Regions from separate parts of the Streptomyces sp. NPDC004134 genome, predicted to be linked through region 2. Evidence: riboswitches for the same ligand, from Rfam matches in the RefSeq annotation. Region 2 holds a riboswitch; the other holds the start of a gene.

Region 1 (5,992 bases), on a different contig from region 2:
GTCAGGCGATTCTCGCTGATGTTCCGGAAAGACCAGCGGATATTCGACCGAGAATCCTCTTGCGGAATTCACCCGGACGGCCAGGCGGAAGGACTTCCACCGGTAGTCGTATAAAATTCGCGAACGAGGCAGAGAGTTGGCGCCCCCTTGCACGGATGCGGTCCCCTCTGGCCCCGCTAGCAGACAGCGCCGTCCGCATCTTGCCCCCTGCTCTGCTCCACGTCTGTCGAAGGTAGGCGACCCCTATGCCGATCAGCGTCCTTACGCCCCCCTCCCCGGCTCTGCGCAGCGTCAACGCCGCGCTGAAGTCCCCGACGGCGGTGCGCGGGACCCGTGCGCTCGCACCGGCGTCGGGGAGCCCGGCGGACGCGACGGACGCGCTGCCCGTCCACGTACTGGACGAGGTCGGCGCCGCGGCCGGCACACCGCACGCGGCGCTCACCGGCTGGCGGTTCCACCTCGCCGCCGAGGGCCGGGTCGTCGCCGCCGCGGAGGCGCGGATCACCCCGGACGGCTGGGCGTTCTCGCACTTCTCCGAGGGCCCGTACGTCGCCTCCACCCAACGCGCCCTGCGCCAGGCCGAGTCGCTGCCCACCCTGCTGCAGCCCCGGCTGCTGTCCGTCCCCGAGCTGTACATGGTGACGCTCTGGCTGCGCGCCGACGCCACCGCGCCGGCCGAGTCGGGCACGGTCGACCCGGCGGACCTGCTGGTGCCGCTGGCGCCCGCGCCGCCCGGCATCAGGGCCCACCGCGCGGTCCGCGCCGGCGACCTGCTCCCTGCGCTGCGCGACCGGCTGGCGGGCGCGCGGCTCCTCGGCTCCTCCGCCTGATCACGGCGAGGTCACGGTCTGATCACCGCTGTGGACTAGTCCACTCCCGGCCGGTGCACCCCCCGAAAGGATGGTCTGGCACCGAGCAACCGCCCGCGAGGGTGATGCGTCTTCTGCCCCGGAGACCACCTGCCGGTAAATCCCTGCGAATTGACGCGCGCAGGGGAACACTGGTTGCGGAACGAGTCGACACGGGGGCGGCGATGACATCTGCAGACCGCAGGACCGAGACCACGAAACGGCGAGAGTACCCAGCCATGTGCCAGCACCAGCCACCCTGTCCCACCGCCCAGTCCACCGACCGGGAGGCGGCGCGCCCGGTGGCGAACCACCCGGAGCAGGGCTGGAGCCTGCTCTGCAACGGCGTTCTGCTGTTCGAGGACACCGGCGAGCTGCTGCCCGACGGCCGGATCATCGCGCCGCACCGGCCGCCGAACGCCGACGACGTGACCGCCGCGGCCTGACCTGCCCGGGCGGCGGCCAGGGCCGCCGTCCGCCGGTCGCCGCGGCCGTCCACCGGCCCCGCACGCCACCGGCCCGGCGCGGGGGCGCCGGGCCGGGTGCGTGACGCGCGCGGGCGTACGTCAGGCGTCGTACTCGTCCAACGGGGGGCACGAGCACACCAGGTTCCGATCGCCGTAGGCGCCGTCGATCCGGCGCACCGGCGGCCAGTACTTGTCCGCGGGCGTCACCCCGGCCGGGAAGACGGCCTCCTCGCGCCCGTACGGGTGCTTCCACTCCCCCGCGAGCTGCGCCGCGGTGTGCGGCGCACCGACCAGCGGGTTGTCGTCCTTGTCCCACTCCCCTGTACCGACCCGCTCGATCTCCCGCCGGATCGCGATCATGGCCTCGCAGAACCGGTCGAGTTCGCTCAGGTTCTCGCTCTCGGTCGGCTCGATCATCAGCGTCCCGGCCACCGGGAACGACATCGTCGGGGCGTGGAAGCCGTAGTCGATCAGCCGCTTGGCGACGTCGTCGATGGACACGCCGGTCGCCTTGGTCAGCGGCCGTACGTCGACGATGCACTCGTGCGCGACGAGCCCGCCGGGACCCGCGTACAGCACCGGGAAGTGCGGCTCCAGCCGCTTGGCCACGTAATTGGCGCCCAGCACCGCGACCTGGCTGGCGCGGCGCAGCCCGTCCTCGCCCATGAGCTTCATGTACGCCCACGAGATCGGCAGGATCCCGGCCGAGCCCCACGGCGCCGCCGAGACCGGGCCCACGCCCGTCTCGGGGCCCGCGGCGGGCTGCAGCGGGTGGTTCGGCAGGTACGGGGCCAGGTGCTCCCGGACCGCGACCGGGCCGACACCGGGACCGCCGCCGCCGTGCGGGATGCAGAACGTCTTGTGCAGGTTGAGGTGCGAGACGTCGCCGCCGAACTTCCCGGGGCCCGCGAGACCGACGAGCGCGTTGAGGTTGGCGCCGTCCACGTACACCTGGCCGCCGGCGGCGTGCACGGCGTCGCAGATCTCCGTGATGTGCTCCTCGAACACGCCGTGCGTCGAGGGGTAGGTGACCATGAGCACGGCCAGCTCGTCGCCGTGCTGCCCGATCTTCGCGCGCAGGTCCTCCGCGTCGACCTCGCCGTTCTCGGCGGTCTTCACGACCACGACCTTCATGCCGGCCATCACCGCGGAGGCGGCGTTGGTGCCGTGGGCGGAGGACGGGATGAGGCAGACGGTGCGGCGCTCGTCGCCGTTGGCGCGGTGGTACGCCCGTACGGCCAGCAGGCCCGCCAGTTCGCCCTGCGATCCGGCGTTGGGCTGCAGGGAGACCTTGTCGTAGCCGGTGACGGCGGCCAGGCCCTCCTCCAGCTCGCGGATGAGGGTCAGATAGCCCGCGGCCTGGTCGGCGGGCGCGAAGGGGTGCAGCCCGGCGAACTCGGGCCAGGTGACGGCCTCCATCTCGGCGGTCGCGTTCAGCTTCATCGTGCAGGAACCGAGCGGGATCATGCCGCGGTCCAGCGCGTAGTCCCGGTCGGCGAGCGTGCGCAGGTAGCGCAGCAGGGCGGTCTCGGAGCGGTGCCGGTGGAAGACCGGGTGGGTCAGGTACTCGTCCGTGCGCAGCAGCCCGGCGGGCAGCGCGTCGTCGGTGGCGGCGTCCAGCTCACCGACGTCCCGGCCGGTGACGCCGAAGGCGTCCCAGACGACGGCCAGGTGGTCGCGGACGGTGGTCTCGTCACAGGAGATGCCGACGTGGTCGGCGTCGGCGAGGCGGAGGTTGACGCCGGCGTTGCGGGCGCGGGCGGTCACCTCGGCGGCCCGGCCGGGGACGCGGACGGTGACGGTGTCGAAGAACGCGTCGTGCACCACGTCGGCGCCGCCGGCCCGCAGCCCCGCGGCGAGTATCGAGGCGAAGCGGTGGGTGCGCCGGGCGATGGCCGCCAGGCCCTCGGGGCCGTGGTAGACGGCGTACATCGAGGCCATCACCGCGAGCAGCACCTGCGCGGTACAGATGTTGCTGGTGGCCCTCTCGCGGCGGATGTGCTGCTCGCGCGTCTGGAGGGCCAGCCGGTACGCCTGCGCGCCGTCCGCGTCCTTGGAGACGCCGACGAGCCGCCCCGGCAGGCTGCGCGCGAACTTCTCGCGTACGGACATGTAGCCGGCGTGCGGCCCGCCGAAGCCCATCGGGACCCCGAACCGCTGGCTGGAGCCGACCGCGATGTCGGCGCCGAGCGCCCCGGGCGAGGTCAGCAGGGTGAGCGCGAGGAGGTCGGCGGCGACGGTGACGACGGCGCCCAGCTCGTGCGCCCGCTCGATGACGGGCGCGAGGTCCCGTACGGCACCGGAGGCACCCGGGTACTGCAGCAGCACGCCGAAGACGCCGCGCTCTGCCGCCTCCGCGGGGATGCCGCCGGCGAGGTCCGCGACGACGACCTCGACGCCGGTCGGCTCGGCGCGGGTGCGCAGCACGGCGACGGTCTGCGGCAGGGTGTCGGCGTCGACCAGGAAGACGCCGTCCTTGACCTTGCCGACGCGCCGGGACAGGGCCATCGCCTCGGCGGCGGCCGTGCCCTCGTCGAGCAGCGAGGCGCCGGCGGTGGGCAGCCCGGTGAGGTCGGAGACGACGGTCTGGAAGTTGAGCAGCGCCTCCAGCCGGCCCTGGGAGATCTCGGGCTGGTACGGGGTGTACGCCGTGTACCAGGCGGGGTTCTCCATGACGTTGCGCAGGATGACGGGCGGCGTGTGGGTGCCGTGGTAGCCGAGTCCGATCATGGAGGTGAGCACCTCGTTGCGCGCCGCCAGCCCGCGCAGCTCGGCAAGCACCCCGGCCTCGGAGCGGGCCGGGGGCAGCGCGAACGCGCCGGTGCCCTTGATCGGGCCGGGTACGGCGGCCTCCGTCAGCTCGTCCAGCGAGCCGTAGCCGACCTGGGCGAGCATCTTGGCCCGGTCACCCGCGTCCGGTCCTATGTGGCGCTGCTCGAAGGGCGTGCCGCGCTCCAGGTCGGACAGCGGGATGCGGTGGGCGTTCGTCTCGGACAAAGGGGCCTCCTGGTCGCGCGGACCTTCGCGGATGCCCCTGGGCCGGGCACCCGTACGGCCTCCCCCTCTGTCATCCGGACCTGAGAGCTTCACCGGCACGCCCTGACCGGGCGCGGCGCGGCTTGCACCGTCGGTGAGGAAGGGCCGCACTGCGGCCCGCCCTGCTTTCCAGAGTGACCTCGTCCGTGCGGTACGGGGGCCTGAGAGATTCCGGGGAGGAGTTGCTCCTTCGGCGCCTCCGGCTGGCGGGCGGAGGACTCTCCCGCACGGGGTCTGCAGCCACGATCAGCGTACCAGCGCGCGCCCCCGCGCATCCCGGCGCGGGCACCCGCTCCCCTGCGCCCCGGGCGGCGCCTGCCGAGTGGCCGCGGGGCCTGTTGTGCCGTTACGTGGAGGCAGCGGAGCTGTGACGAGAAGTGGGAGGCACCGTGCAGACCGACATCGACCCCCGGAGCCTGATCGGCGTGCGCGCGTACGACAGCAACGGCGACAAGCTCGGGACCGTCGACGAGGTGTACCTCGACGACGCCACCGGCGCCCCGCAGTGGGCGGCGCTGCGCACGGGCCTGTTCCACCGGGACGCGTTCGTGCCGCTGGGGCCGAGCGAGCTGGCGGACGAGGGGCTGCGGGTGCCGTTCGAACGGGAGCTGATCAAGGACGCGCCGGACTTCGGCGTGGGCCGGCACCTCTCCCCCGCGCAGGAGCTCCAGCTCTACCACCACTACGGCATGACGCTGCCGCCGGACGTCGCCAAGACCCATCCGCAGCAGCGGCCGCCGCGGGACCGGGACTTCGGCGAGGTCGCCGGCTCCGACGACTGACCGGCTGCCGCCGGCCGCCGCCGGGCGTCGGGCCTCAGCCGCGCGGCACCAGCGGCAGCGGGTCCGCCGGCTCCAGCGCCGGGTCGTCCGCGGCGAACGTACGCACCCGCCCGGGCTTCGAGCCCGGCACCTCGAACCGCACCGTGACCCGCCCGACGCCGCTGCCCTGCACCCAGCCGGGGCCGTGGTCCGCGTGCCGCACGTCCAGCCCCGGCAGCCACCGCGGCGCGGCCGGCTCCGGCTCCGCGGGGGCGGGCGGCGGGGGCGGGCCTGAAGGCGGCAGCGCCACCGGGCCGTCGGCGTCCACCGGCCCGTGCCGCGCCTCCGGCGCCTGGCCGGCCTGCGCGAACAGGTCTTCCTGTGTGAAGTCCGCGAGCCCGCTCACGCCGACACCCAGCAGCCGCACGCCCGCGGTCGTCTCCACGCCGTCCAGCAGCCGCAGCGCCGCCTCGGTGACCACGGCGGGGTCGTCGGTGGGCCCGCGCAGGGTCTCGGAGCGGGTGAGGGTGGAGAAGTCGTACCGCCGGACCTTGAGGACCACCGTGCGGCCGGAGCGCCCCGCCCCGCGCAGCCGCGTCACGCACCGCCGCGCCAGCCGCTCGACCTCGGTGCGGATGCGGACCCGGTCGGTGAGGTCGACGTCGAAGGTGTCCTCGACGGAGACGGACTTGGTGTCCCGGTCCGCGACCACCGGCCGCTCGTCCAGGCCCAGCGCCATCACGTGGATCCCGGTGCCGTGCGCCTTGCCCAGCAGCCGCACCATCTCGTCCTCGCCGGCGTCCGTGACCTCACCGACCGTGGTGATCCCGGCCCTGCGCAAGGTGTCCGCCGTCGCCGGGCCCACGCCCGGCAGCGTGCG
Region 2 (5,992 bases):
CGCCGCCGACGTCGACCCGCCGACGCTGCACCTGCTGGCGCAGCTCGGGCACCTCACCGCCGCCACGGCCCGGACCGTCGAGCAGGTCCAGCAGGCCGTCGCCGACGGCGGCCGGCAGAACCCGCGCACGCTGCCCGACGTGCGGTCGCCCCTGGACGCGGTGGGCGCGGCGGCGGGGGCCAAGGGCAAGGTGAAGTCGATGAAGGCGCGGGAGACGACCGCCCTGGCGCAGGCCGTCGGCTCGCTGCGGGAGGAGCTGGCCGGCCTGGTACGGGCCGGGCGGGCAGGCGACCGGGCGGCGGTGGCCGACCGGGCCACGGTGACCGTGGCGGCGCTGGTACGGGTCCTCGCGGCCACCGCGGTCAGCGGGCTGGTGCCGGCCGGGCAGATGCCGCAGATGCCGCAGAACGCGGCGGCGCCGCCGAGGCTGCCGGCGCAGTCCGGCGCGTAGCGGCCGGGCCGCCGGCCGCCGCCTGCCGGTCCGGTCCGTCCGGCGGTGCGGTGCGGTCCGCCGCCTCGCCGCCCGCGGGCTCAGCCGAAGCTGATCGAGCGCAGCGCCCCCGTCGCCTCCCCGTCCAGCACCAGCACCGAGTCGCACCCCTCCGCCGGCTGCCCGGCGTGCGCCCAGTCCAGCAGCCTCCGGTGCGCCCACCGGTGCCGGGCGAAGGCGTACCGGGACACCGCACGCCCGCGCCGCGACTGCCGCTCCCGCGCCACCTCCGGCGGCACGTCGAGCACCACGACGTGCACCCCGCGCCCGTGCCGCCTGGCCTGCCTGGTCAGCCACCACCGCACCCACGGCAGCGTGCCGCAGTCGTGCACGACGAGGCTGCCGCCCGCGCGGACCGCGAGCCGCAGCCGCGCGTAGTGGTCGACGCGGACTAACGGCCGGTAGAGGGCGTACGGCAGCCGCGTGCCCAGCTTCTGCGCCCAGCGCTCGCGCACGTACTGCGAGTCGATCAGCCGCACCGCGGCCGGCGGCTGCGTGCGGCGCATGAGGGTGCTCTTGCCGCTTCCCGGCAGGCCGGAGATCACGACGATGTCCCCCTCGGGATATCGAAGCCGTTCCCTGGAGGCCGCCTGCTCCACCGTCACGCTGCCTCCCACGCCCCGCACCGCTGCCTCTTGCCGTCCACAAGCCTCGCAACAGCGGCGGGACTCGACAAGGACGCAACGGAAGGTGGCCTCCCACTTCTTCCCCTGTCCCGCGGTCGAGGGCGCGTGCAATGATGGGGCCCGCCAACTGCATACCGGCCGTCAGAACCCGCGCGGGAGAGTCCCGGTGCCTCGTCGCACCGGGCGCCGAAGGAGCAAGTCCTCCCTTGAATCTCTCAGGCACCGTCACCGCGCGGGCGAGGCAGATCTGAAAAGCGGGCGGCGCACTGGAGCACGACCGTGCGCCGGCGCCGCCCCACCCAAGGTGCAAGCCACGCTCCCGCGGGATCGTGGCGAACCTCTCAGGTTCCGATGACAGATGGGGAGGACACGACCACCCCCTGTCCGGGAGCCTGATGATGACCACTGAGAGCCCTGCACCGCGCCGTACCGCGCTCGACGCCACGCACCGCGCCCTCGGCGCCACCATGACCGACTTCGCCGGCTGGGACATGCCGCTGCGCTACGGCAGCGAGCGCGAGGAGCACGTCGCGGTGCGCACCCGCGCCGGCCTCTTCGACCTCTCCCACATGGGCGAGATCGCCGTCACCGGCCCGCAGGCCGCGGCCCTGCTGGACTACGCCCTGGTGGGCCGGCTGTCCGCGGTGCGCCCCGGCCGCGCCCGTTACACGATGATCTGCCGCGAGGACGGCGGCATCCTCGACGACCTGATCGTCTACCGGCTCGCCGACGAGGAGTACATGATCGTCGCGAACGCCGCCAACGCCCAGGTGGTCCTGGACGCCCTCGCCGGGCGGGCCGCCGGCTTCCCGGGCGCCGAGGTGCGCGACGACCGGGAGGCGTACGCCCTGATCGCCGTGCAGGGCCCCAAGTCGCCGGCCGTCCTCGGCCGGGTCACGGACGCGGACCTGGCCGGCCTGAAGTACTACGCGGGCCTGCCGGGCACCGTCGCCGGCGCGGAGGCGCTCATCGCCCGTACCGGCTACACCGGCGAGGACGGCTTCGAGCTGTTCGTCCGCCCCGCGGACGCGGCCGCCGTCTGGGCGGCGCTGACCGCGGCGGGCGCGGACGACGGCCTGGTGCCGTGCGGGCTCTCCTGCCGCGACACCCTGCGCCTGGAGGCCGGCATGCCGCTGTACGGGCACGAGCTGACCACCGCGCTCACGCCCTTCGACGCCGGGCTCGGCCGGGTCGTCAAGCTCGACAAGCCCGGCGGCTTCGTCGGGCGCGAGGCGCTCGAACGGGCCGCCGAGCGGGCCGCGGCCGAGCCGCCGCGGGTGCTGGTCGGCCTGGTCGCCGAGGGCCGGCGGGTGCCGCGCGCGGGGTACGGGGTGGTGGCCGGCGGCCGGCGCATCGGCGAGGTCACCTCCGGCGCCCCCTCCCCCACCCTGGGCAAGCCGATCGCCATGGCGTACGTGGACGCCGCGCACGCGGCACCGGGGCCCTCGGCGGCCACCGGCGTGGGCGTCGACATCCGCGGCAGCCACGAGCCGTACGAGGTCGTCGCCCTGCCCTTCTACAAGCGCGACTGACCGGCTCCGCACCACGCCCGGCCCTTGTCCGCGGCGGCCGCTCGACCGCGCCACCAGCGCCCCTTTACGCCACTCACGTCCCGATCCTGGAGAATCGCCTTATGAACAACCCTGAGCACCTGCGCTACAGCAAGGAACACGAGTGGGTCGCGACCGACGACGGCGTGGCCACCGTGGGCATCACCGCCCACGCCGCGAACGCGCTCGGCGACGTCGTCTTCGTCCAGTTGCCGGACGTGGGCGCCGCGGTCACCGCGGGCGAGCCCTGCGGCGAGCTGGAGTCGACGAAGTCCGTCTCCGACCTCTACGCGCCGGTGACCGGGGAGGTCATCGCGAACAACCAGGACGTCGTGGACGACCCCGCGCTGGTGAACTCCGGTCCGTTCGAGGACGGCTGGCTGTTCCGGGTGCGGGTCTCGGCCGAGGCCGCCGACCTGATGTCCGCCGCCGAGTACACCGCGTTCACCGCGGGCTGAGCTCCGCCGCCGCAGCCCCGCCCGCCCGCGTCCCTCTCTTTCCCCGGAAGGTCCCATGTCCCTTCTGAACGGCTCGCTCCACGAGGTCGACCCCGAGGTCGCCGCCGCCGTGGACGCCGAACTCAAGCGCCAGCAGTCCACCCTCGAAATGATCGCCTCGGAGAACTTCGCCCCGGTCGCCGTGCTGGAGGCACAGGGCTCGGTCCTCACCAACAAGTACGCCGAGGGCTACCCAGGACGCCGCTACTACGGCGGCTGCGAGTACGTCGACGTCGCCGAGGAGCTGGCCCGCGAGCGGGTCAAGGCGCTCTTCGGCGCCGAGGCGGCGAACGTCCAGCCGCACTCGGGCGCGTCGGCGAACGCGGCGGCGATGTTCGCGGTGCTCAAGCCCGGCGACACGATCCTGGGCCTGGACCTGGCCCACGGCGGGCACCTGACCCACGGCATGAAGATCAACTTCTCCGGCAAGCTGTACGACGTCGCCGCCTACCACGTCGACGCCGAGACCGGCCAGGTCGACATGGCCGAGGTCGAGCGGCTGGCCAAGGAGCGGCGGCCGAAGCTGATCATCGCGGGCTGGTCGGCGTACCCCCGGCAGCTCGACTTCGCCGGCTTCCGACGGATCGCCGACGAGGTCGACGCGCTGCTGATGGTCGACATGGCGCACTTCGCCGGTCTCGTCGCCGCGGGCCTGCACCCCAACCCCGTGCCGTACGCGGACATCGTCACCACCACGACGCACAAGACCCTCGGCGGCCCGCGCGGCGGGGTCATCCTCTCCCGCCAGGCCCTCGCCAAGAAGATCAACTCGGCCGTCTTCCCCGGCCAGCAGGGCGGCCCGCTGGAGCACGTGATCGCGGCCAAGGCGGTGTCGTTCAAGATCGCCGCGTCCGGGGAGTTCCGGGAGCGGCAGCAGCGCACGCTGGACGGCGCCCGGATCCTGGCCGAGCGGCTGCTGCGGGACGACGCCCGCGCGGCCGGCGTCTCCGTGCTCTCCGGCGGTACGGACGTCCACCTGGTCCTGGTCGACCTGCGCGCGTCCGAGCTGGACGGCCAGCAGGCCGAGGACCGGCTCCACGAGATCGGCATCACCGTCAACCGCAACGCGGTCCCGGACGACCCCCGCCCGCCCATGGTCACCTCCGGCCTGCGTATCGGCTCGCCCGCGCTGGCCACCCGCGGCTTCACCGCCGCGGACTTCGAGGAGGTCGCCGACGTCATCGCCGAAGCCCTCAAGCCGGGCTTCGACGAGGCGAAGACGGCCACCCTCGCCGCCCGGGTCACCGCCCTGGCGCAGAAGCACCCGCTGTACCCCGGCCTGTAGCCCGTACGGCCCGGGGGGGGGGGGCGCCCCCCCCCCCCGGCCCCCCCGGCCCCCCCCCCCGCCCCCCCCCCCCCCCCCGGCCCCCGGCCCCCCCCCCGCCCCCCGGGGGCCCCCCCCCCCCCCCCGGGCCCCCCCCCCCCCCGGGGGGGGGCCCCCCCGGGCCCCGGGGCCGTACGCGCAACCCGTCACCGCACCACGCACGCGCACGCCCCACGCAAGGACAAGGGAGTCCCGAGTGGCCATCTCCGTCTTCGACCTCTTCTCGATCGGCATCGGCCCGTCGAGCTCGCACACGGTGGGCCCGATGCGGGCATCCCGGATGTTCGCGCGCCGGCTGAAGAACGAGGGCCTGCTGGCCCACACCGCCGCCGTACGCGCCGAACTCTTCGGCTCCCTGGGCGCCACCGGCCACGGCCACGGCACCCCCAAGGCAGTGCTCCTCGGCCTGGAGGGCCACTCGCCGCGCACCGTCGACATCGAGTGGGCCGAGGGCGAGGTGGAGCGCATCCGCAGCACCGGGCGGCTGCACCTGCTGGGCGCCGAGATAGGGCGCGACCACGAGATCCCCTTCGACGTCGCCGCCGACCTCGTGCTGCACCGGCGCCGCTCGCTGCCGTACCACGCGAACGGCATGACGCTGGCCGCGTACGACGCGGACGGCGGGACGCTGCTGGAGAAGACGTACTACTCGGTGGGCGGCGGCTTCGTCGTCGACGAGGAGGCGGTCGGCGAGGACCGGATCAAGCTCGACGACACCGTACTGAAGCACCCGTTCCGTACCGCGGACGAGATGCTGCGCCGCACCCGCGAGACGGGCCTGTCGCTCTCCTCGCTGATGCTGGAGAACGAGCGCGCCTGGCGCACGGAGGCGGAGATCCGCGGCGGGCTGCTGGAGATCTGGCGGGTCATGCGCGAGTGCGTCGCCCGCGGCACCAGCCGCGAGGGCATCCTCCCCGGCGGCCTCAAGGTCCGCCGCCGCGCGGCCGGCGAGGCCCGCCAGCTCCGCGCGGCGGGCGACCCCGCGGCGCACGCGATGGAGTGGGTCACCCTGTACGCGATGGCGGTCAACGAGGAGAACGCCGCCGGCGGCCGCGTCGTCACCGCCCCCACCAACGGCGCGGCGGGCATCATCCCCGCGGTCCTCCACTACGCGGCGGACTTCGTCCCCGGCGCGGACGACGACACCGCGGTCCGCTTCCTCCTGGCGGCGGGCGCGATCGGCATGCTCTTCAAGGAGAACGCCTCCATCTCCGGCGCGGAGGTCGGCTGCCAGGGCGAGGTGGGCTCGGCCTGCTCCATGGCCGCAGGCGGCCTCGCCGAGATCCTCGGCGGCACCCCGGAACAGGTGGAGAACGCCGCGGAGATCGGCATCGAGCACAACCTGGGCCTCACCTGCGACCCGATCGGCGGCCTGGTCCAGATCCCGTGCATCGAGCGCAACGGCATGGCGGCGGTCAAGGCCATCACCGCGGCCCGCATGGCACTGCGCGGCGACGGCCAGCACTTCGTCTCCCTCGACAAGGCCATCAAGACCATGAAGGAGA

Evidence for each region. A riboswitch is a leader RNA that binds a small molecule or an ion and turns the genes downstream of it on or off. The one in region 2 is predicted to bind glycine.
Region 1: linked by a shared signal. The riboswitch ahead of gcvP (aminomethyl-transferring glycine dehydrogenase) and the one ahead of gcvT (glycine cleavage system aminomethyltransferase GcvT) in region 2 are both predicted to bind glycine.

What each region holds. Positions count from the first base shown of each region.
Region 1 is NZ_JBIAMS010000002.1:74,103-80,094, forward strand. Features, by position in the region: gene ACFYVJ_RS03590 (hypothetical protein) at 246-830, shown strand; gene ACFYVJ_RS03595 (DUF5999 family protein) at 1,088-1,294, shown strand; gene gcvP (aminomethyl-transferring glycine dehydrogenase) at 1,415-4,312, opposite strand; glycine riboswitch at 4,491-4,587, opposite strand; gene ACFYVJ_RS03605 (PRC-barrel domain-containing protein) at 4,741-5,133, shown strand; gene ACFYVJ_RS03610 (DNA polymerase IV) at 5,168-5,992, opposite strand, start outside.
Region 2 is NZ_JBIAMS010000020.1:5,370-11,361, forward strand. Features, by position in the region: gene ACFYVJ_RS23590 (hypothetical protein) at 1-451, shown strand, start outside; gene ACFYVJ_RS23595 (AAA family ATPase) at 532-1,095, opposite strand; glycine riboswitch at 1,260-1,357, shown strand; gene gcvT (glycine cleavage system aminomethyltransferase GcvT) at 1,515-2,648, shown strand; gene gcvH (glycine cleavage system protein GcvH) at 2,750-3,124, shown strand; gene glyA (serine hydroxymethyltransferase) at 3,180-4,448, shown strand; gene ACFYVJ_RS23615 (L-serine ammonia-lyase) at 4,684-5,992, shown strand, end outside.